2 linked regions of the Bernardetia sp. MNP-M8 genome follow. The protein of the gene in region 2 binds, or shares a complex with, the protein of the main gene of each other region. Links are inferred from orthologs where the notes say so. Each region holds a gene or a part of one and is shown on either strand. Other genes may lie near its edges. The genes, in order: mfd and uvrA.

Region 1 (12,894 bases), 1.4 Mb from region 2 along the record:
CAATTCTCTTTAACGACCATTTCAAAACTAACAATTCCTCCATCAATGACTGCTTTTTCTAAGCTGCCATTTTTATAAAAAAAGAAACTCTCCCTACCACTTGTATTTGTTTTTTTGTATTTATGATTTCCCAAGTGAACAATAGTATTAAAATCTCCTTCTTGTTCTGAGTAACAACGCCCAATATTTACAGGTTCTTCAAAATACATGGAAATGGTAGAATAACGAATAGTTTCTTTAAATGTAGTTTCAAGTTTGCCATCTTTCATTACTTGATACTCATTATTTTTTCGTTTTGTATCAGCTTGAGCGTGATTGTTTCCATTATAATTTATATCTACGTGTGCGCTTTGTAATATCTCATTATCAAACAGCACATCATATTCATAATTTACATCAAAGGTCTTGATAAACTTTATTTGAATGTTGGTCGAACTCTGATAATGAGTTTTAGAATCTGCTTTTTTTTGAGTTGCATACAAAGTACCAACTGATTTCCCTCTCCAAATCATATCAAAAGACAGCTTTTTTTCAGAAGGTTCAGAAAAATTAAATTGACAAATAACAAAGCTAAAGAGAAACAAATACCAAGTCATAACATGTTTTTTAAAAAGAGTAAAGAGTCCTAGATTACTGTAAAATATCCATTCAAAACAGTAACAGTAATATATTTATTCATGTGTTTTTCATTTTGTGTAAGTTCCTACAAGGTAGGAAATTTATAAGTAATATTGAATACAAAAAAAACTCTTTATCTATAAAAATAAAGAGTTTTAAAATGTTTTTTTTGAAAAAGAAAAAAATACCAATATCTCAGACTAAAATCATCTTTTGAAATGACATCGGTTTTAAAAAGCAGCAGTGAGAAAATAAAACACCTCTCACTCGCAAATCTGAAGATTTGCCAAAATGATAAATCGTAGTCAATAGACAACGCTTAACTACGATTTATTCTAAGCTGAACGGAGAAATAGCACAAGTGAGGCTTGTGTATCGGTTACCGTTGTTATAGGCAGTTTTTATTCCGTTTCTATTTCGTTAATCGCATTCTCAAGAGCTTTTTCACTATCGAAATATTTAGCTTTTAAAAGATTAAATTCCTTATCGTCTTTTAATGTGTTTTGTAATGTTGAAGCTAAAAAATCATAATTCGTAAATTTGGTTGGCGTATTTAAAATATTGGTTAGCCAATTCCACATTTTTTCTTTTCCAATTTCTTTTTCTATCGCAGTAAAAATAATAGGTGCAAAATCATAAACATATAACTGTCTATTCTTGTATTCCGAATCGGACTTTATTTGCTTAAATGGTTTTGCTTTGAAGTCTTTTAGATTATTAAATTTTTCAGTTATTTTTTTGTCATAAATCTCTTCGCCTATTATTTCTTTCGTTAATTGCAATGACATAAATTCTGAAAAGCCTTCACTCAGCATATCGCCAAGTTCTGAATTGAAATCCTTTACCGTTCCGAAATAATAGTGTCCTAATTCGTGTGCAATAAATGGTCTGTAAAAATCTTGATATTTAGGATTGATTATATTTTTCAACCCATTTTGCCACCCAATACTCATTATTGTAGGATATGACACAAACATCCAACCGTCTTTTTTTGATGTAGGTGTAGTTTGTACAAAAGAAATAGATTGCTTGAATGGAATATTCAATTTGTCGGCATAGAATTTTTTATAGGAATTGATCATCTCACTAAAGTTTTTTGCCTCACTCTCACTAAAGTCTGAGTTCAAAATATATGTATCGTTTATGTCTGTAAAATCGTAATTACCACAAAACAAGGTTAATTCCCGAGGAACGTCACTTTTGAAATTTGCAGTTTCGGCTTTAATCGGTTCGTTCCCATTTACATACAATGTTTTACAATCTTTGCAGGATATATCGATGTCATATTTGACTAAATGAAAAATTTTGTCACTCCTAATGTCATATAAAATGGGATACCACGAAGATTGACGACCATCTGACCTGACGGAATTTTGATTAAATGCAATATTGCCTTTCCAATCTTTTCGGCTATAATTCGCAATTGTATCGTTAGCAACGGGAAATTTACCAACATATCTAAATTGAATAGATTTGGGAAGAAACTTACCTTTTCCAGTATTATCTTTAAAATAGTATGCAATAGATTCTCCCGTCGAAGTTGTATCAGCAAGAGATTTGCTGAAATAAATTAAAAAGTCGTTTGGCTTTTTACTTCGTATATGAAGAATATTCATACCAGAATTTAGTCGAATGAAATAGTCCTTTATTTTCGGAATATTGCTCAAGGTTAAATCACAATCAAAAGTTCCTTCTTTTATTGAGATTTCGACTTTTCCTGTTAGAAATGGTGTGTTTTCTTGTGCGATAATGCTCGTTAATGGTAAAAGCACAAAGAAAATTACCTTGATTAAATGCCCTCTCATAATTTGTATGATGATGTTTTTTTTAAATTGCCTAAAACGATTACGGCTTAGCGAAGATGGAATTTCTTAGTCGTTCCTCTCTAAACCTCCAAAATTTATTTTTATGTTCAAATGTCTGGGTCAAAACGTTACGCCCATTTTTGCTAAGCTAATGTTAGCAGCAGGTTTTTGTTACCAAGCAGGGATTTACGAAGGTATAAAATTCCGACCGTAGAGAGGGAAATTTTATAATTTTGTAAATCTCGTGTTGGTTGAAGTGCCGTAGCTTAGGCATTTCCCTCCCAACTGTTATAAACTCAACACTACAAAAATAATATAAAGCTCACAAGAAACAGCTATATAACCAATCAAATTAGTAGTTATGTAAGTTCAGTTGCAGTTAGTAAATTCGTAGTGGAATACATGCGAACAGATGGTACTCAAAAATACAAAATTTATCCTTAAATAAGCGTGGGACGAATAGATTTGAGGTAGTGTTTGTTGTTGGTCATCACAACGGCAAGCCAAAGTTAAAGACAAAGGCAACGGCATTGATACCCATCACTCGCAAGTCTAAGACTTGTCAAACTGATAGGTCGTAGTCATCGCTTCGCTAAAGACAACGCCCAACCTACTTTTTTATTTATTTTGGAATACTACGAAGAACGGAATGACATCGGTTTCAAAAAGCAGCAGTGAGAAAATAAAATACCTCTCACTCGCAAATCTGAAGATTTGCCAAAATGATAACGTAGTCTAAGACAACGCTTAACTACGATTTATTCTAAGCTGAACGGAGTTCCTACAAGGTAGGAAATTTATAAGTAATATTGAATACAAAAAACTCTTTATCTATAAAAATAAAGCGTTTTAAAATGTCTTTTTTGAAAAAGAAAAAAATACAAATACCTTAGACTAAAATTGCCTTTTAGAATGACATCGGTTTTAAAAAGCAGCAGTGAGAAAATTAAAATACCTCTCACTCGCAAATCTGAAGATTTGCCAAAATGATAAATCGTAGTCAATAGACAACGCTTAACTACGATTTATTCTAAGCTGAACAGAGGGAGGAGATTGTATTTAAGACCTACAAAAGCAGATTTGAATAAATTGAAGAAGAAGTAAATAAGCAAACCTGATAGGTCGTAGTCATCGCTTCGCTAAAGACAACGCCCAACCTACTTTTTTATTTATTTGGGAACACTACGAAGAACGGAGCATTACATGAAAGAACTGGAATGATTTTTTTATTTTGTAGAAAGTTCTTAAATTGTTCGTGTACGTTTGTTGTTGGTCATCGTAACGGCGTTGCCGAAACTAAAGACCAACAACGGCTTTGAGGTATATATGAAAGTTTTTTCAGTTATAAATAACTTGTATTTAATTTCCAAAAAAATGAAAAAAAGTGTTTTATTATTTATCCTTTCTCTTGTTTTTAATCAATTACTGGCACAAAAAAGTAATATCCATAACAGAACTCCCAATACGTTAATGGAGTTTGAAGAAATAATTGACTTTTATAATAATGAAAACAAAAAAGGAGGTCATGATGCTGATGTAAATACTTATGCATCAACTTTTGGGTACTTAACTTTAATTGAAGGTAATGGAGAGATAAGACCAATATCTGAAACAAAATTAAATTGGTTAAATTCAATTTTTAAAGCGTTGAGTATTCCTCAAAAAGCTAGTGACTTATTTCAAGAGGAAGTATTGATTAAATCAAATGATAAAAAATATTGGTTGCCATTACAAAAAGAACTAGTTAATTACTGGAGAGAGGAAGTAAAATCGAATACTAAAACATTAATCTATTTAAGAACTTTTGGTTCAATAAAAGATTTAGATGAAAACAAATGGTTATTTACCATTAATTCATTTAATACTAATTACTATGATGGACTTTGGAACGAAATGATTAATAGCTTTGATAGTAATGATTCTACAAATGGTTTAAGTTGTATAGATAAATTAATAGAACTAAATCCTAAAGATGGAAGAAATTTTTCAATACTGGGGGATTATTACTATGATAAAGCCTATCCCTCAAATATAAAATTATTAAAAAAAGCTGACTTATGTTATTCAAAAACAATTGAATTAACTCCAAATGATAGTTATGTGTATTATCAAAAAGCATTAGTAAAAATGCAACTATCTGAATACTTTAAAGCTTGGGATAATATTGAAATTGCTAGAAAGCTAGGAGAAAAAAACATCGAAAAGGATAAATTGGTAGAATTAGAAAGTAAACTCGCTTATGCAGAATATTTGAAGTCAAAAAACTAAACCCACTCTGACACAAGGTTACAACCTTGTGTCTATAATTTCGTCAGCATATGCTGACAAAAAAGCAAGTACAAGAAGAATCTTGCACTAGAAATAAAAACAAATCAATCTTCCAATATCCCCCTAAAAACATTCATCACACCCTCCAAAGTCTTGACTTGTTCCATAATAAAGATAACACGGTCTTTACTTTCTTTTAGTCGACAACGTTTTGGTCGTTCTTGAATGTATTTTAAAACTTTTCCAAAAGCATCCGTTTGATAATAATCTGGACGGTTTGCAATGAAATAACCTCGTATCTTTTCATTTTTGATAATCAGTTTTTCAAAACCAATTTGTTCTGCCATCCAACGCAAACGAACAGCTTGTAATAAATTATCAAAATCTTCTGGTGGCGTTCCGAAACGGTCTTTTACACTTTCTTTGAATTTTTCTAACTGCTCTTCATTTTTTAATCTATCGGCTTCAATGTAGAGTTGAAGGCGTTCGGAAATATTGGAAATATAGCTTTCTGGTATCAGTATCTCTAAATCGGTTTCTATCGAACACGTAATTTTTAGTTCTTTTGGTTTGGTAGCATTTGGGTTTTGGAAAAGCTCCTTAAACTCGTCTTCTTTGAGTTCTGAAATGGCTTCTTCTAGCATTTTATGATAGGTATCCAATCCCAAATCATTGATAAAACCACTCTGTTCTGCTCCCAAAAGATTTCCTGCACCACGAATATCCAAATCACGCATCGCAATTTTAAAACCGTCACCTAATTCATTAAATTCCTCCAACGCTTTCAAACGTTTTCTAGAATCGGCTGGCAAAGTAGCCTGTGAAGGAATAAGCAAATAACAAAAGGCTTTTTTGTTGGAACGACCCACACGCCCACGCATTTGGTGCAAATCCGAAAGACCAATCAAATGAGAATTATTGATAATAATCGTATTTGCGTTGGGAATATCCAAACCCGATTCAATGATATTTGTCGAAACCAAAATATCAGCATCGCCATTTATAAAAGTCATCATTGTTTTTTCCAACTGGTCGTTTTTCATCTGTCCGTGTCCGACAACGACTTTTGCATCAGGAACTAATCTTGTCAAAATTCCTGCAACTTCATAAATATCAATCACTCGGTTATGAACAAAAAATACTTGTCCACCTCGTCGAAGCTCAAAACTAATAGCATCTCTAACCAAGGCTTCATTAAAACTATGAACCTCCGTAGTTACTGGCTGACGGTTGGGTGGTGGCGTGTGCATAACCGACAAATCCCTCGCTCCCAAAAGTGAAAATTGCAGCGTTCTGGGAATTGGCGTAGCTGTCAAAGTCAAGCAATCTACATTTACACGCATTTCCTTTATTTTGTCTTTTGTTTTGACACCAAATTTTTGTTCTTCATCAATAATAAAAAGCCCCAAATCTTTAAATTTTACTTTTTGACTGACAATTTTGTGCGTTCCTACCAAAATATCAATTTGTCCTTCTTCTAATTTCTTTAAAATTTCTCGTACATCTTTTGCTGTTCTGAAACGATTGATAAAATCTACATTTACACCAAAATTTGAAAGACGTTCACTAAAAGTACGATGATGTTGCGCTGCCAAAACCGTCGTAGGAACTAAAACGGCAACTTGTTTTCCATTCGAAACGGCTTTAAACGCTGCACGAACAGCAATTTCTGTTTTACCAAAACCTACATCTCCACAAACCAATCTATCCATCGGAACAGGTTTTTCCATGTCTTCTTTTACGTCGTTGGTTGCTGTGGCTTGGTCGGGTGTATCTTGATAAAAAAATGAAGATTCAACTTCGGCTTGCATATAATTATCTTTTGGATAGGCAAAACCTGTCGCAGTTTGACGTTTGGCATACAAGGCTATTAATTCTGTACCAATATCTTTTAAATGCTTTTTTACTCTACTTTTTTTGTTGTTCCAATCTTGCGAACCGAGTTTACTGAGCGACATTGAACTTCCATCCTGACTAGAATGCTTTGAAATTTTGTGTAACGAATGCACACTGACATACAAAACATCATTATCTCTATAAATCAAACGAACGGCTTCTTGCTCATTTCCATTGACATCTAATTTTTCCAAACCTGCAAAACGACCAACTCCATAATCAATATGTGTAACATAATCGCCTGCTTGTAGTGTATTGAGTTCTTTGAGTGTTAGAGCTTTTGATTTTGTGAAACGTTCTTGGGTGCTATATCTGTGATAACGCTCAAAAATTTGATGGTCTGTATAGCAAACAAGTTGCTGATTGTGGTCAATAAAACCACCTCGCAAACCAATATTAAGTCCATAAAACTGAACACCTACACCTTTTTCTTCAAAAATAGTGTGCATTCTATCAATCTGTTTTGGTAAATCGGCAGCGATAATACATTGATAGCCTTTTTGATTATAATTTTCTACATCAAAAACAAGGTTTTGAAGATTTTTATGGAATGTCGGTTGTGGCTTTGCATCAAACTCAAAAACGGTATTATTTTCTTTTGTTTTTTCTGTAATTCTTCTAAATTTTTTACCAAATTCTAGTTGAACAAATGTTTCTATTTGGTCTTTAAATTCTTTTTTTGTGATAAATAATTCTTCTGGGTCAGAGATAATTTGGGTATAATTCGATACTTGTAAAATGGTATCAAAATCTTCTGATGCCCTTTCGAAATATTTTTCTATCACTTCTACTGTCAGCGCATAATCTTTTAGCCATAATCTAGTTCTTTTTGGTACAAATTCTAAAAAATTCTCTCTCGTTTGTTTTTGTACTTTTTCGGTAACATTTGGAACAATGACAGCACGATTTACCTTTTCGATAGAAAGCTGGTCGGTTGGTTTGAAAGTTCGGATACTTTCTATTTCATTTCCAAAAAATTCTATTCGATACGGATATTCATTTGAATACGAAAAAATATCAATAATTCCCCCTCTGACAGAATATTGTCCTGCTTCAAAAACATATTCTTCACGCTTAAAACCATATTCATTCAATATTTCAATGACAAAATTTGGCTCAACGATTTCATTAATTTTGACAACAAACGTATTGGCTGCCAAAACCTGTTTATTAATCACTTTTTCTGTCAGTGCAGATGGATAAGTAACAATGATAAGTCCATTTTCTTCTGAATGATGATTGTTAAGTCTAGTCAGAACCTCCGAACGCTGCAAAATATTGGCATTATCTATTTTTTCAAATTTGTATGGCTTTTTATAAGAAGTAGGAAAAAATAAAATATTTGGCGCAGAACTAGACAAGGTTTCGCCAAGCAAATGTTGAATATCATTATAAAAATAAGCAGCTTCTTCAGCATCCTCCATTATCACAAAATGAGAAAGCGCAGGATTCGAACGATAAATGGCAGCCAAAACAAGTGCATCCTGACTTCCCATAAGTCCTTTCAAATGAATGCGTTTTGGTTTTTCTTCAGTTAGCCCTGCTGAAATTGTCTGAATAATACCGTCTTTTTGGTATTTTTTGACAAAATCTCTAGGAGAGAGTTTTAATACTTTTTCTTCTGTTTGCTCGTTCGTTTCTAGCTGGTTCATCTTAGAATAGAGTACCACAGACTTACCAGTCTGTGAATTAGGATTATATTTTTTGCACAGATTAGGAAGTCTGTGATATATTTTTTCGAATAGAAATAACAAAGAAACGGTTTTGTCTCTTTGTTTTCAAACTATTGATAGCCTTACAAGGACTGTCAAAGTTTTTGATTTTTAAACTTTGTCAGTAGTTTTTTGGTAATCCAAAATAACTCTGACAATAGTTTGTATAGGATAAACGCCTGTAAAGTAAATAGGTTTTGAGATAGATACAAAATTACTTGCTGAGTAAGTTTTTCTTATTTTAATGAGTCTCAAGCTATAATGACAGAAATAGAGATAGCTGTTTCTAAAAATAGAAATGATAAAAAATAGAGCGAAATAAAGAAGCAGAAATAAAATTATTTTATTATGCCTTAAAATAAAGCTAAATTTGTAATTCAAATTACAAAGTAAAAATAGAAATTATGCCAATCAAAAATATACAAATCGGTCAATATAATACACTTACCATTTTACGCACTTCTCCGAATGGTGTGTATGTTGGAAGTTCACTCTTAGATGAGGTTCTTTTACCTCAAAAGTATGTTCCCGAGACAGCAAAAGAAGGAGATGAAATAGAGGTCTTTGTTTATACAGATACACAAGACCGTCCTGTTGCAGTTATCGAAAAACCATTTGCAGTTGTGGGAGAAATTGCAGCCTTGAGAGTAGTTGATATTACAAGAATTGGATTCTTTTTGGATTGGGGACTTATTGAAAAAGATTTATTTCTTCCTCATGATGAAGTACCAAAAGGTAATAAAGAAGCAAGAGAAACTCAAGATCCAATACGAATAGGAGATTATATGTTCGTCAAACTTGTACTAGACCACAAAACAAATCGTGTAATCGGTTTAGGAAAACTAGGAAGCTTTGTAGAACGAGAAGATATTGATTTGCAAGAAGATGAAGAAGTAACAGCAATTATTGGTGCAGATACAGAAATTGGTTATCGTTGTATTATAGAAAAAGAGGGTATTTATTATTATGGAATGCTTTATCACAATGAGATTTTTGGAGAAGAGCAATTGCACGGACAAAAAAGAACGGCTTACATAAAAAAAGTACGTGAAGATGGTCGTATTGATTTAAGACTTCGCAAAGATGGTTTTGATGGAATTGCTGACCAAAGCACTCTGATTATGCAAAAACTAGAAGAAAACAATGGGTTTTTGCCTATTTCTGATAAAAGTAGTCCAGAAGAGATTATGGATTATTTTAATATGAGTAAGAAAACATTTAAAAAGTTAATTGGAAATCTTTACAGAGAGCGAAAAATTAGTATTGATAAAAAAGGAATTCAAAAAACAGAAAAATAATGTTTGTGTTTTAAAATTATTTTATATATTTACGATATGTAGGGTATTTTAAAATTCTCTTTATTTTTTAAAGAACACACAAAGCTATAGAACTAAGACAAAATTATAGAATTACTTTTTTTGATATATTTTTTTGTAAACCAGCTATTTTGTGTATATTTCTAAAAATTAGTCTGTCTTGATAAAATTCTGAAAAACAAAACAGAATCAAAATTGTCTAATTACTAAATTATAAAATAGACTAGAAAACTCTAAAAAATTTTAGTTCCACTCTAAAGCAGTATAAAAATCTTGAACCTGAATGATTACTATAGAGAAATGCTGGAAGGCGAAGTAATTGTATCGTACAAAGGAGCTCCATCACAGCCTCTTTTCGATGGGATTTTGAGTGTAGCAGACGAGCGATTAGCTGCCCTCGAACAAAAATCTAAAATTCGAAAAAAGGTCTATCACATTATGATAGAAGCTCTTCAAAACGTTTACCATCACACGCAGGGAGAAGGTGTGCAAAAGTCTGAAAGCCCAGAAACAGTATTATTTGTTCTTTCCAAAAATACAACAGGATATGAAATTTCTACTGGAAATTACATTCCAACCTCTCTTGTCGATACCTTGAAAGCACATATTGAACGCATTAATCAGTCTTCTGCTGAACAAATCAAACAGCTTTACCGTGAACAATTACATGGTGGAGAGGTTTCTGTGAAAGGTGGAGCAGGGTTAGGAATAATTGACATCGCACGTCGTTCGGGCGAAAAACTCGTTTATGCTTTTGAAGACACTGGCGAGGATAATTCTTTTTTTAGTTTGAAAGTAAAAGTTTCGGCTTAAACAATATATTTGAATGGAAAATTTTTTCTTAGAAGGTACTAATAAAACACCTCAACTAGATTTTAACTCTAACGAAGGACGCTTCCTGATAGCAGGACGCTCTATTCCAGAAAACTCTATTGAGTTTTACAAACCTCTCTTTGAGTGGTTAGATAATTATGTCAGTCAAGCAAAATCAAATACGATTTTAGATGTAAAATTGGAATACTTTAATACAAGTTCTTCAAAATGTTTAGTAGAGATATTTAGAAAGTTAGAAGCTCTACAACAAAAAAATGACAATGTTCTTATCAACTGGTTTTATGAAGAGGATGATGAAGACATGCAAGAATCTGGCGAAGATTTTCAAGAAATCATAGATGTAAAAATTGTCTTAAACCAAATGGAAGAAGAAGATTAAAAATTTTCCTACTGCCAATTTGAGATACAAACTAGATAGCTATTCCTTTTATACATAATGGAATAGCTTTTTTATTTTTAACTATTACTCTAAATTGTTTTTTTATAAAGTTGTTTTGAGCCTTCCATTTTGCCAAATTCCAGTTTGTTGTTTTCCATTTGTTTTGTAGAGAGTTCCTTTTCCAGTTTGGGAGTTGTATGACCAATCTCCAATATAATGTTCGCCATTAGGATAATACATTGAGCCTTCTCCATGTCTTTGGTCTTGATACCATTGCCCTTCATAACGACTTTTATTTTGATAGTGCATTGAACCTACCCCATGTTTTTGATTATTTTTCCAATTTCCTATATATTTACTGTTATCTGACCAAATATAAGTTCCTCGTCCGTCACGCATTCCTGCCGAAAAATTCCCTTTATAATATCCACCAGAGGCATAATACATAGTTCCTTGTCCATCAAACTTTCCATTTTTAAACTTACCTATATACCTTCCAGATTCAGATAGAAGTTCTCCAAAACCATCTTCACAATTTCCAGTCTTGCAATTTCCCTCTTCAGCATTTACTAAAATATCTTCGTCATTTACTGTTACATCAATTCCATCCATAATTCCGTTTTTAGTAAAACGAATACGCAGATCAAATTTTTTATCTTTATAGAGCCACGTCGAACCTGTTCGATAATTATATTTTTTATAGGGAGTTCCCATAATATAAGCTACATAATTTTGATCTGAATAAGGAGTTACTTTTTCAGTTAGAGGATGCGAAACTTCACCAAAACCAGATTTATTGACAGCCACTTTATACAAAAACCCATAATCATTAAAATAAAAACGAAGTTTATTATTATTAAAAACATATTGAAAATGGTCATAAGCAAGATGAATTTGTTGATACCCTTCTTTTTGTCTCTTACTTGCTAATTTTACTTCTTCACTATCTTTATGCTTTCCTAATAAGTCGTATAATCCATTTGACTCAAAAAAATCTTGTCCTTTATAAACGCCTCCTTCCCAAAACCCTTTTTTTGTTACTCCATTTTGATATACAAGTTGTCCTTTTCCGTGTCTTTTGCCATCTTTCCATTCACCTTCATAACGAGAACCATCTCTTTCTACATAAACTCCTTCTCCCTCTTGACAGTCTCCAGAAATACAATTTTTAAAATGCAATAATACTCCTCTCAATCTTGATTTTATTCGTGAACCAGTATAATAAAACACTACTTCGACAGGAAGATTGCTATATTCCATATAATTTGCATTGTCTTTTGAAGGTTTACCTAGTTTGACTATTGTAGAAGATTTTGTGTCATTCCAAGTCAAATTTTTGGGTAATTTGTTAGAATAAGCTGCAAATTGTTTTTCATTTACTGAATAACTATCATCATACAGCATTATTTTATCAATAATATTTCCTTTATAAAAACCTATTCTAATTCCATTGCTTGGATATGTCCAGATAGAAGTAGAGCTAAGAGACTCATCTTTGAGTCCTAATTTATTCAAAAAATCTCTTACTAAAGGATCTGTTTTAGATTTACCAATTAGTTTAAACAAATTATCTCCATCTACCGTATTAGTCAGTACATTTGTTGCAGAAGCAAAAGTAGAAAACAAAAAAATAAGGCACAAAATACCTACTAAACTATTCTTCATTTTGAATAATGAAAAAGAATAGCTTTTATGAATTTTTATAGTAAGGTTGTAATAATTAAAAAAATATAGAGTAAAAAAAGTCAAATTGTTTGGATAGAATAATAGTGTATAAAGATAGATTTTTGTTACAGTAACACGTTTACTTACAAAGTGTTACCTGTTTTTAGAAGAATTATTAGTCAATAAATAAAACATTTATCATTATAATTGAGTAAACGAATTTGACTAAAATAAGTTCTATTTGTATTTTGAGAAAGTATTTTGGATTTTCGTAATCAGAAATTAAAGTTACAAATCAACATAAGATATATAGTATGTTTACAGGAATTATTGAAGAAATAGGAACACTTATTTCTATAAAAAAAGAAGGTACAAATCAGATGTTTGAAATAGAATCATCT
Region 2 (12,419 bases):
CGCCTTGCCCTTTTGAGTGGCAACATTTTTTATCATAAAGTCGATATCAGAACATATCCACTTTTCAAATATCCTCCCTATGAGCTTGCACTTGCCAGTAAGATGGTAAATGTAGTTAAGTGTGAAAAACTTGACCTTTTGCATGTGCATTATGCCATTCCTCATGCCTCGTCTGCCTATATGGCAAAGCAAATTTTGAAAACAGAAGGAATCCAAATTCCAGTTGTTACAACTTTGCATGGAACAGATATTACCCTTGTTGGAAAAGACCCTAGTTATGCGCCTGTTGTGACATTTAGCATCAATGAATCGGATGGCGTTACAGCAGTTTCGGATAGTCTTCGTCAGCAAACGTATGATACATTTAAGGTTACAAAAGATATTGATGTTATTCCCAATTTTATTGATTTAGAACGTTTTAAAAGACAGAAAAAAGACCATTTCAAAACAGCTATTTGTCCGAATGGAGAAAAGTTAGTGGTTCATACTTCTAATTTTAGAAAAGTAAAACGTATTGATGATGTTATAAAAGTTTTTGCTAAAATCAGAAAACAGATTGAAGCAAAATTACTACTTGTTGGAGAAGGTCCTGAAAGAAGTCCAATGGAAGAACTTGTAAAACAGTTAGGACTCTCGGATGATGTTCGTTTTTTGGGAGAAATTGAAGCCATCGAAGAAGTTTTGTCGGTAGCTGATTTATTTGTGATGCCTTCAGAAACAGAAAGTTTTGGTTTAGCAGCTTTAGAAGCAATGGCATGTGAAGTACCTGTCATTTCAAGTAATGCAGGTGGACTTGTAGAGCTGAATGTACAAGGTGTGAGTGGTTTTATGAGTAATGTGGGCGATGTAGAAGATATGGCAAAAAATGCTTTAGTTATCTTAGATGACGCTAATTTACCTACTTTTAAAGAAAATGCACTCAAAAGAGCAAAAGAATTTGAACTTTCAAATATTTTGCCTTTGTACGAAGAAGTGTATCATAAAGCTGTTGAGAAAGTGAAGGGAGTGGCTGTATAATTTTGTATTTATTCATGGTGGAAATTTTAGATAGAGAAGATAAAGAAGTAGAAACCAAAAAATCAAATGGTTGGATACCTGTTTTGATAACAAACTTTATTCTTATCTTCATTGGTCTCTGTATTTATACCTTAGACAATGAGGCATTTTTTATAGTAGTATTTATAGGAGGACTTTTATTAATTTTAATCAATGCTTTGATGGCAATTAGTTTATTTTTTCTATCTTCATCTAATTGGAAAAAGTGGGCTATTGTTTTAGCAATTATCCTACTTTTGATTTTAATACTATTTTCCTACTTCCTTTTTATATTTGATGACATTGATTTTAATAAATAGATAATCATGACACACCAATACATCAAAATTTTTACGGATTTTGGTTTCAAAAAATAACTCATAATAATCTACACACAAACTAAATAAAAAACATGTTTTCATTAAAAGATAAAGTCGCTCTCATCACAGGCGGCGCAAAAGGAATTGGAAAAGCTGTTGCCGAAACGTTCCACAAAGCAGGTGCAAAAATCGTAATTTGGGATTTGGACGAGGAAGGACAAAAAACGGCTGATTCTTTAAACGGAAAATTCTATAAAGTCAATACGATTGATAGAGAAGGATTAGAAAAAGCAACTCAGCAAGTAATTTCTGATTTTGGTAGAATAGATATTTTGGTAAATAATGCAGGGATACTTAGAGATTCTTCATTTTTGAAAATGACAGACAATCTTTGGGATGATGTTATTAATGTCAATCTTACAGGTGTTTATAACTGTGCAAAAGCAGTCGTTCCACACATGAAAGCCCAAAAACAGGGAAGAATAATCAATGCTTCTTCTATTGCTGGTGTCTATGGGAATTTTGGACAAACAAATTATTCGGCTGCAAAAGCTGGCGTAATTGGTTTTACAAAAAGCCTTGCTAGAGAAGTAGGAAAAGATGGAATTACAGTCAATGCCATTGCACCAGGTTATATTCAAACTGAAATGACAGCTTCTATTCCACAAGAATTTCAAGAAAAAATTATTGCTTCTATTCCTGTTCGTCGTGCAGGAAAGCCTGAAGATGTCGCAAATGCGTATTTGTATTTAGCCTCAGAAGAAGCTAGTTTTGTTAATGGTTCTGTCTTGCATGTAGATGGAGGAGGAATTCTTTAAACAGTTACCAGTAATCAGTAATGTAGTTACCAGTTAATTTCAAATACCTCAACGACGGCAAAGCCTCGTTGACGGTTGCATGTAGTTCTATTCTATATTCAGTTGTATTTTCAAAACCTTCCAACTAAAAAAATAAAAATCATGAAACCTATTTTCAGTTATTTTATTCCTATTTGCGCTTCTTCTATTTTACTTTTTTCGTCCTGTAATGATAACCAAAGTAAAAAAACAGATTCTGAAATTTCGGCTTTAGATTCTCTTGAAAACATTGATACCACATCAATTAACATTGAAGTTGATGAATCAGAAACGGCTACTATGCAAATGCCTTTTGTTCAAAAGAAATACTCTAAAAGTGTAGATGAAGTTTATAATTCTATCAAGTCAGCAATTGAAGCAAATGAAAACCTCAAAATTATTGCAGAAGTAAACCATTCGGAAGCTGCAAAAGGTGTAGAAATGGAACTTTCTGAAAATCGTTTGATTATTTTTGGTAACCCAAAAGCAGGAACACAGCTAATGCAACAAAGTCAAGCTGTTGCAATAGATTTACCAATGAAAATACTCGTTTATGATGATAAGGGAACAACAAAAGTAATTTATAATAATGCTTCAATTCTGATGAATCGCTATGAAATTACGCTTCCAAAATTAGAAGAAAAAATGAATGCAATTTTAGATAAAATTACTATCTCAGATATAGAAGAACCACAATTACACAAATTGAAATTAGAAAGTAATTTAGCTGATTTACAGACAAAAGAAAGCACTTTATCAGTAGATAAAGCAAGTCAAAAACTAGAGAAATTACTCAAAGAAAAAGAGTTTAAACTGATTGCAAAAATAGAACACGATAAAGCAGCCACAAATGCAGGTTTGCAGCTTCGTTCTACTCGTTTGTTTATCTTTGGGAAGCCACAAGTAGGAAGTCAGTTAATGGCATTGAATTCTACTATGGGTTTGGATTTACCTATGAAAATTCTTTTATGGGAAGATGAAAATGGAAAAACACAGGTAAGTTATTTTAAAGGTTCATTTTTAGCAAATCGTCATGGTATTGATAATCAAGAACTGACAAATAAAATTGATGAGGTTTTGGAAATGATTAGTGGTGAGATTTTGAAGTAATAAATTTTTTACTAACTTAGTTCAAGTGTCGATACTTGAACTAAGTTAATGGAAAAAATATTTATTTAAGTCTGCTTTATGTATAGAATTAGGATAAAATGTTATCCTATCTTGTTCAATGCTTTGGTCTTCTATAACACCAAATACTTCACCAGTAGGTTTTATCAACAAAGAATGTCCCACATATATATAGTCTCCCATAACTATATCTGAATTTATATATCTAGCTAATTTTATAGCATACCTAAGTATTTGACTATTTTCATAATCAATCATTGTATCAAGATTGATATGAGTTTGATTATCATTTTGGAAAACTTCTATACCAAAAATTATTAACTCTATATTATCAGATGATAGATTAGGATTTTTTTCGTATAACAAATCATAAAATTCATTTTTTGAAATAAAATCTATTTTTTGTGGCTTTAATATATTAGAAAATGCTTTCCTGAACTCATCAAGTTCTATTTTTTTTTAAATAACCCACTCTATAAAACTCATATTATTTCTATTATCTTTTAAATGCTCTTAGTTCAAGCATTGAAACTTGAACTAAGTTGCTAATTATAATATTAAGAAGGCAGTTCCATTTCCTTATTCAAATTTTTAATCGTTTCTTCTGGAACTTCATTAATATCCAAAACCATCAGACCATCAAGCGCATTATTAAATTTTGGATCAAGATTGAAAGAAATAATCTTTGCATTAAGTTGAATATATTTTTTGAGTAAAACAGGCACAGAATGACGATTTGGTTCTAAATCCCACAAGAGTTTGTCTAATTGAGCCAAATCATGTGCACCTTCAAAGAGTGCATCTGTATCTAATAAATCTAATTTTGGCTTGAATTCTTTTCGTGGAGCTACTAATTTTGATAATTTTTCATCATAAAAATAACGCTGAATAAACTCTACAATTAGGGTTCTTGATGCTTCTGTATAATTGCTACTAATACTGACAGGGCCTACTAAATAACGATATTGAGGATTTTGGAGCAAGAAAAACAAAATTCCTTTCCAAAGTAAGAATAAAGGCAATCGTTTTTGTTGATATTCTTTTGTAATAAATGAGCGACCAAGTTCTAACGATTTCTCTAAATAAGGCGTAAACTCATCATCCATTTTGAAAAGACTTTCCAAATAAAAACCCTTTTTACCAAAACGACGCATAATTTTGTCGCCTCTGCCTACACGATATGCACCTACAATTTTTTGCTCATCTTTATCCCAAATAAATAAATGATGATAGTACAAATCAAATTCATCTAAATCCGTTTTTTTATTTGTTCCTTCCCCTACTTCTCTAAAAGTAATTTCACGAAGTCTTCCAATTTCACTCAAAATAGTCGGAATTTGATTTGAATTGGCTACATAACCTTCATAGTTTTGCTGCACAAAAAGTAACTTGTCAGCTTCCTTGAGCTTCTCTACTTCCTTTATTATTTTATCTTTTGAATTTTCTTTTACAATTTCTTGAGGTTTGGAAGGAAAAGTAAAGGAAGGATAATAGAATTTTTTCACTTCCATTGTCGAACCCAAAGCATAAGTTTTGGCTCTTAAAAAACGTCCAAAACGTTCTATATCATCAAAATCTTCTTGGCTTTTTACAGAAATAGGATGTCCAATTCTTATTCTTACTTCTTCGCCTTTTTTATTAAACATTTCACGAGGAATAGAAGCTGTTCTTAAAAGTGGATGTAGTTTTCCTATCAAATGAAAAATACGACTATTACTTCCTTGAAAATAAATGGGAACAATAGGAACTTTTGCTTTTTTGATGAGCTTGATAGCAGGAGTTTGCCACTGACGGTCAGAAATTGTTTTTAATTCTGGTTGATAACTAGAAACCTCACCAGCAGGAAAAATACCCAAAGGTTTTCCTTCACGAAGTTGAGTAAGGGCAGCCTTCATTCCAGCCATACTAGAGTAAGCATCTTGATGATTTTCTAAAGGGTTTACAGGAATTACGTAAGGAGCTAGACGTTCAATTTTCATTAATAGAAAATTTCCCATTACCTTAAAATCTTTATTTTGTTCTACCAAATAACGCATCAATAAAAGTCCGTCAATCACTCCAAAAGGATGATTAGAAACTGTAATAAATGCACCTTCTTTTGGAAAACGCTCTAATTCTTGTTCGTTAACAATCGTTTTTATATTCAAAAACTCAAAAAAGGACTTCAAGAAATCTAGTCCTTCGTTGTTGGCAATAGCTTTATAAAGGTCATTTGCTTGCTGTAATTTCAAGGTACGCATTAGCAAACCTGCAAACAGTTCGATGTGGTATTTATTGAGTTTTGTAGCTTCGATAAAGTCTTCTTTACCAATTAAATCTTTTATTTCATTATGCAAATCTACGTCTAAGTTAGAATTGATGTTTTCTGATTTTTCTATATTTTCCATAGTTGAATAGTTGTTAAGTTATTTTTGATTTCAAAGAATTACCTTAGTTTAATCAAAATAAGTAAGCATAATTTGGTGGTTTTTAATAGTGTCCACAATATAAGAAAGTCAATTTAGAATAGTCTAAAATCAAGACTAAAAAATCTCAAAAGTAATGTTAATGTAGTATAAAGCTAAAAATATCCATTCCTCAACTAAATTTTAGTTTTTTGAAATGGATATTTTCTTCGAAAGCTAAAGCATTCGTTATATTTTACTCACTTTAAAGAGTAAGCTACAAAATTTTACATTTAAAAATCGTCTGCGCTTAGTCTTCCTTCGTCTTTGTAGTCACCATAGTTTTCGTCATCTTCATCTGGAGCTGGTGGAATATCCAAGCTATCGATAAGTTGTTCTATTTCAGCAGCCTCTTCTTCTGTTTTATCAACAAAAAATTCTAAATTAGGAACTTGTCTAAATTGATGTCTAACACGTTTTCCTATTTCGCTACGAATTAAGCCACTTTTTTTCTCAATTTCTTCCATTACTGCATATTGTTTTACAGGAGGAAAAACACTGACATAAATTCTGCAAAGCCCTAAATCAGGAGCAGATTTTACAGCCGTAATTGTAACTAAAGAATCTTTACCTATATTTTGAAGTTGAAAAATTTCGCCTAAATCTTTTTGTATAATTTTTGAAACTTGTTTTTGTCGTTGTGTTTCGTTGTGCATACTACTATTTTTTCGTTATAATTTTTTGATTGATTTACTTAAAAGTAACTAATTAACGTATCGAAAAGTTCGTTTTTTATTTGCGAAAGCTAAAGCATTCGGTACAATTTACTCACGCTAAAGCGTAAGCTACTATCTAAAAACTGCTTTTGTAGCTCCGTAGCCAAACTTATCTTTATATGCATCTTGATAATATTTTACGTGTGGATGCTGACTAAGTCTTCTATGAATTTCTTGTCTTAATTTTCCAACTCCTATTCCATGAATAAAAATAATTGATTCCATATTGGCTGCCAATGCTTTATCCAAATAAATTTCAAAATGCTCTAATTGCATCGTAATAATTGCCTCATTTGTCATTACATCGTAATGGTCTGGCGATAATTCTTCGATATGCAAATCAATTTCAGAGGGTGGAGCTTCTGTTTTGTAAGGAGAAACTTTTGAGCTATTTTCTATAATTCGTTCTCTAAGACTATTTACATCAATAACTTGTGGTTTTTCAACTGGCAAATCAGGCTGAATTTCTCGTCCTTCTACTCTAAAAAGATAGGATTCTGCTTCCAAAACTGGTGCTGTTCGTTTGATTCTGAAAAAAGAATTATTAAAACCCATTTGAAAAAATAGGGTTTGTTTAGGTTCAAAATTTCCTTCTTTGAAAAATATAGCTCTAATAATGAGAGGTTTCCAATTATTAAATTCTTCTCTACTTAGTCTATGAACTCTTGGCGCATCTTTTTTATCTATTTGTTCTGAAAAAAGATGTTTTTCATGACCATTTTCCAGCTGCTCACTTACTGTAACGAGCATAGAATAAGCCATATTATTTACCAAATAAACATTTAATAATTTATCATTAAAATCAGTAAAGGCAAGATAAATTCCTTCCCCGACAGTAGACTTTTTCACTTTTTTGGTGGGTTTGAAAAGTGGCTTTTTCTCTTCTTCCACGACTGAAACAGGCAATTTTTTACCAAAATATTTTTCTTCTTGTTTGTGGATTAAAACCACTTCAGCAGCCATAACAGGCAAACGAAAACCTTCTTCTATTTCAATTTCTACTTGTCCGTGTTGTAATATTTTTGTGATAACACCTTCTTCTGTTCCCGAAAGCATACGCACTTTATCGCCTATTTTCATTTTTTATTGATTCTATTTTGAATTATCGTATTATTTTTTGTGTAAAAATACAGCTTTTGAGTTTGGTAAGCAAGAGGAGAGTTTTTTGAAGTATTTAGCTAGTTAATTCAAAGTTACTCTTGTTGCAAATAATTAAATTTATTGTCTTTCCAAAAAGTAAAATTTCCTCCACAAGCCTCTGCTGCATGAAGCAAAAAACAGTCGTAAGTTAAGAGTACTTTATCTTTTTCTAGAACTTTGTCAAAATCTATCCAATCTTCATCATAATTAGACCAAAGAGGAGTTCCAGCATTTATTTTTACAAAAACTCCGACCCATTCATAACCATCTTCTTTACTCAAAAAAGTAACTTTTGGTTCTTTTGAAGTTGCATTATAATTTAGAATAACTATATTTTTGTCGTAATATCCTTCCTGATTTTGCTCTTTTCTTTTTAGTAGAATGGCTGTATCAGTAATTTTATCACCCAAAAAATCACCTTTTAAGCAAAATATATCATTTTCTGTATCTAATTGATAATCTTTGAGTTGAGTAAATTTTGAAAAGCCTTCTTGTATTTTAGCTACAAAAGTTTGTTCATCATCCAAAAAGATATTGAATACAAATCCTTCTTTTTGGTCTTCTGTTGCATAACATGAAAATGTGTGAGTAGAAATTTTTACCCAATATCCTATTCTTTGTTTTCCTGCAATAAGAAGTGTATCAACATACTGCTCTGTTTCGTCTGATAAATGAATACGTGTTCCAAACTCAAACTTTCCTAATACTTTTGAGGAGATACTGGGATTTTCTCTAATAATCAATCCATTTTCAGCAGTAACAAAACAAATAGAGTTTGCTACTAGAGCAGAACTATATAAAAAAGAAAAAAATAGAAAGATATAAAATAATAGATTCGATTTCATAGTAAATTGATTTTTCTCGTCATTTTAATCATTTTTCCCTCGGCTTTAGTTCATCAAGTTGGTGTTTTTTTTCATTCCATATAAAGATAGCTGGCTCAAAATGAGAATAAAAACCAGACGAATCTGTAGGATTAACAATTAACATTCTACTATTCTTTCTAAAGTCATAACCAATAGAACTGTGTGGTAAATCATATACGTTTCCATCAATAACATCTACTATCGCTCCATGAACACAAGGCGCACCACACCCCCAAGTAATTAGTGAATAATGCCCTGCAAAATTAGTCCCTTCACTTTTATAACCTTGGGTTAGCATTGTTTTATATTGCCTAGCAATCAGATTACTTTTATAATTAATTGCTGCTTGATTTGCTTTGTATTTTTTTGAAACTTCAAAATCTTCAAACCAAATGAAAGGATTGAATTTTAATTTATGAAAGTAGATTTTATCCTTGTCAATTGTGGTATCTCCTACAATTTCAAAATCATCACTCTTGTAAATTACACCAGAAACCTCCCATTTATTCTTTTTAGGTTTCAATTTTTCGTTACTGACTATAACACTGTCTTTTGAATCGTTTTCTATGACAGAAGAATTATTTTCAGTTTGACAAGACACAATAAAGCACACCAATAAAAATAGAGCAATGCGTATCATATTTTTTTAGTTTAAAAACCTACTTCAATTCCTCTCTCAAAAACTTAGCTGTATAACTTTTCTTATTTTTGGCTACTTTTTCAGGAGTTCCTTCTACTAGAATCTGTCCACCTGCTGCGCCTCCTTCTAAACCTAAATCTATAATCCAATCAGCTACCTTAATTACATCTAAGTTGTGTTCGATGACCAAAACAGTATTTCCTTTTCCTACCAATTTATCCAAAACATCTAGTAAAAACTGAACATCTTTAAAGTGCAAACCTGTTGTAGGTTCATCAAGAATATAAAACGTTTTTCCTGTGTCTTTTTTCGAAAGTTCGCTTGAAAGTTTTACTCGTTGTGCTTCTCCACCTGAAAGAGTTGTGGCATGTTGTCCTAAAGTAATATAACCCAAACCAACATCATTGAGCGTTTTGATTCTGCGTAAAATATTAGGCTGATTAGCAAAAAACTCTGATGCTTCTTCTACACTCATATCTAAAACATCGGCAATAGATTTTCCTTTAAAACGAATTTCTAAAGTTTCTCTGTTGTAGCGTTTTCCTTTACACATCGGACATTCTACATGAACATCTGGCAAAAAGTCCATTTCTATAAGTTTGCGTCCTGCACCTTCACACTCTTCACAACGTCCACCTTTTACATTAAACGAAAATCTCCCTGGTTTGTAACCTCTAACTTTTGCCTCTGGAAGCTGTGTAAACAAAGCACGAATATCTGTAAAAACACCTGTATAAGTAGCAGGATTTGAGCGAGGAGTACGACCAATAGGAGACTGATCGACTTCAATAACCTTATCAATATTCTTTAAACCTTCAATTTCTTTATACTCTAAAGGCGTTTTGACTCCTCTGTAAATATGTTTGTTCAGAATTGGATAAAGCGTGTCATGAATCAATGTAGATTTTCCAGAACCTGAAACGCCTGTAATACAAATCAGTTTGCCCAATGGAAAATGTGCTGTAACATTTCTCAAATTATTTCCTATCGCACCTTTCAAAACCAGCTCTTTGTCGTTTCCTTTTCTGCGTTCTGTCGGAACTTCTATGCGTTTTTGATTATTTAGATATTGCGCTGTTGTGCTATTTCCCTTCAAAAATTCGGTTGGCGTTCCTGCTTCTACCACTCGTCCTCCATGTCTTCCTGCACCTGGTCCTATGTCTATCAAATAATCGGCTGCCAACATCATATCTTTATCATGTTCGACAACAATTACTGTATTTCCCAAATCACGCAAATCTTGTAACGCCTTTATCAGTTTTACATTATCTCTTGAATGAAGTCCTATACTTGGCTCATCCAAAATATACAAAACTCCGACAAGTTGAGTTCCGATTTGAGTTGCCAAACGAATACGTTGTGCTTCTCCACCTGAAAGCGTTCTTACAGGTCGATCAAGGGTTAGATAATCCAAACCCACATCCAACAAAAATCCGATTCGTTTTCTAATTTCTTTCAAGATTTCGGCAGCAATAATATTTTGTCTTGCTTCCAAACGGCTTTCAATGTTTTCAAAAAATTCTCCTAACTGATTGATGTCTTTTTGAGCTAATTCAGATATATTTTTGTCTGCAATTTTGAAATATAAAGATTCTTTTTTGAGCCTTGCTCCATCACAATCTGGACAAACTGTAATGGTCAAATAATCTTGTAAACTTGATTGTTGTTTCGAACTTCCACTTTCTAATTGATATTTTTCTAAATAATCGATGACACCTTCAAATTCACTGTTCCATGTTCTGTCAGAAGACTTGGCTTTTACTTTTACAATTTCTTTCGAACCATAAAGTATTTTTTGTTGGATTTTCTTATCAATTTCTTTCCAAATAGTCGTAATATTTACCTTTTGACTTTTCATAAAGGCAGCCAATTTCTTAAAAAAATACGTATCACGGTATTCTCCCAAAGGCGCAATCGCTCCTCTACTAATACTTAATGTTTCATCTGGAATAATAGACTCTTCAGTAAGCTGTTCGATTTTGCCCAAACCATTACAGGTCTGACACATTCCATAAGGCGAATTGAACGAAAAAATATTTGGTGCTGGTTCGTCATACGCAATTCCTGTAGTGGGACACATCAAAAAACGAGAGAAAAAACGAGCTTTCGTACTCTCATGTTCTTGAACCATCACAATTCCATTACCTACTTTCATAGCCGTTTTGAGTGATGCCATGATTCGCTTTTCATCATCTTTGGTAACAATAATTCTGTCCACAACTACCTCAATATCGTGCGTTTTGTAACGGTCAGTTTGCATTTTGGGAACAAGTTCCATTATTTCTCCATCAATTCTAACTTTTGTATAACCACTTTTACGAAGCTGTACAAAAAGCTCTCTATAATGTCCTTTACGTCCTTTTACAACTGGCGCAAGAAGCACCAATTTTTTATCTTTATAATCTTCAAAAATTATCTCTAAAATCTGTTCTTCTGTTTGGCGAATCATTCGTTCACCTGTATTGTACGAATAGGCAATACCTGCACGAGCATAAAGCAAGCGCATAAAATCGTAAATTTCTGTTGTCGTTCCTACCGTTGAGCGTGGATTTTTGGAAGTCGTTTTTTGTTCGATGCTAATTACTGGACTCAAGCCATTAATTTTATCCACATCTGGACGCTCCAAGTTTCCCAAAAAAGAACGTGCATACGCCGAAAAACTCTCCATATAACGACGCTGCCCCTCTGCATAAATGGTATCAAAGGCAAGCGACGATTTTCCACTTCCACTAATCCCAGTAATGACAATGAGTTGCTGACGAGGAAAAGAAATATCAATATCTTTCAAATTATGCTCTCTTGCTCCAAAAATCTCTATAAAATCGGTTGTGTTAGGATGATTTCCATTCGAATGAATAGAATCTACAACTGTTTTAGTTTGTTCTGTTTTGCTTTTTGATTGTTTTGTCGTCTTACTTTTGTTTTTTTTGGGAGTAGCTGATGCCATAATTATATTCTAGGGAAGTAAATTTCTATATTATTTTTTACGCTAAACAAAGGTAACAAATTTATAGCCTTTTGGTTAGAATTTTAGCAAGATTTGGGTTTGTGAGGGTAGGTTTTTCGTTAATTTGAAAGAAAGGTTATAAATTTACTTTTGTAATCAATAGAACTAACTGTATAAAAATTATGAAATCACTTGAAGAAAATTTTACTGGAAATGAAAAAGATATAGCTACCAATTTTGAACGAAAAAAAACGATAATTCTTCTAAATACATTTTCATTGAATATATTGATAGAGTTAATCACATAAATATAACTTTCATAAATTACTTTTTAATAAAAATATGAC

Evidence for each region.
Region 1: the proteins of uvrA (region 2) and mfd are in contact, whole or in part, in a crystal structure (PDB 4DFC), measured with the Escherichia coli proteins. The link is inferred for Bernardetia sp. MNP-M8 from one-to-one orthologs.

The regions. Positions count from the first base shown.
Region 1 is NZ_CP147012.1:2,337,126-2,350,019, forward strand. Bases 4,596-8,545 are described here. They hold mfd (transcription-repair coupling factor), read right to left. Parts: upstream 8,240-8,545; coding sequence 4,796-8,239; downstream 4,596-4,795. Other genes in these bases: V9L04_RS09700 (hypothetical protein), read left to right, coding at 4,596-4,691. Outside these bases: V9L04_RS09690 (DUF6134 family protein), read right to left, coding at 1-596; V9L04_RS09695 (hypothetical protein), read right to left, coding at 1,020-2,423; more of V9L04_RS09700, read left to right, coding at 3,798-4,595; V9L04_RS09710 (S1-like domain-containing RNA-binding protein), read left to right, coding at 8,704-9,597; V9L04_RS09715 (SiaB family protein kinase), read left to right, coding at 9,916-10,428; V9L04_RS09720 (DUF1987 domain-containing protein), read left to right, coding at 10,442-10,828; V9L04_RS09725 (hypothetical protein), read right to left, coding at 10,931-12,493; V9L04_RS09730 (riboflavin synthase), read left to right, coding at 12,808-12,894. UniProt on the Escherichia coli protein: Couples transcription and DNA repair by recognizing RNA polymerase (RNAP) stalled at DNA lesions. Mediates ATP-dependent release of RNAP and its truncated transcript from the DNA, and recruitment of nucleotide excision repair machinery to the damaged site.
Region 2 is NZ_CP147012.1:3,773,426-3,785,844, reverse strand. The notes cover bases 8,945-12,419. They hold uvrA (excinuclease ABC subunit UvrA), read right to left. Parts: upstream 12,073-12,419; coding sequence 9,145-12,072; downstream 8,945-9,144. Other genes in these bases: V9L04_RS15305 (hypothetical protein), read left to right, coding at 12,415-12,419; V9L04_RS15310 (hypothetical protein), read left to right, coding at 12,255-12,380; V9L04_RS15320 (hypothetical protein), read right to left, coding at 8,945-9,125. Outside these bases: N-acetyl-alpha-D-glucosaminyl L-malate synthase BshA, read left to right, coding at 1-1,017; V9L04_RS15360 (hypothetical protein), read left to right, coding at 1,032-1,355; V9L04_RS15355 (beta-ketoacyl-ACP reductase), read left to right, coding at 1,448-2,173; V9L04_RS15350 (DUF302 domain-containing protein), read left to right, coding at 2,315-3,301; V9L04_RS15345 (hypothetical protein), read right to left, coding at 3,347-3,685; V9L04_RS15340 (GNAT family N-acyltransferase), read right to left, coding at 3,877-5,706; 30S ribosome-binding factor RbfA, read right to left, coding at 5,997-6,419; V9L04_RS15330 (Smr/MutS family protein), read right to left, coding at 6,552-7,559; V9L04_RS15325 (SH3 domain-containing protein), read right to left, coding at 7,673-8,464; more of V9L04_RS15320, read right to left, coding at 8,493-8,944. UniProt on the Escherichia coli protein: The UvrABC repair system catalyzes the recognition and processing of DNA lesions. UvrA is an ATPase and a DNA-binding protein. A damage recognition complex composed of 2 UvrA and 2 UvrB subunits scans DNA for abnormalities.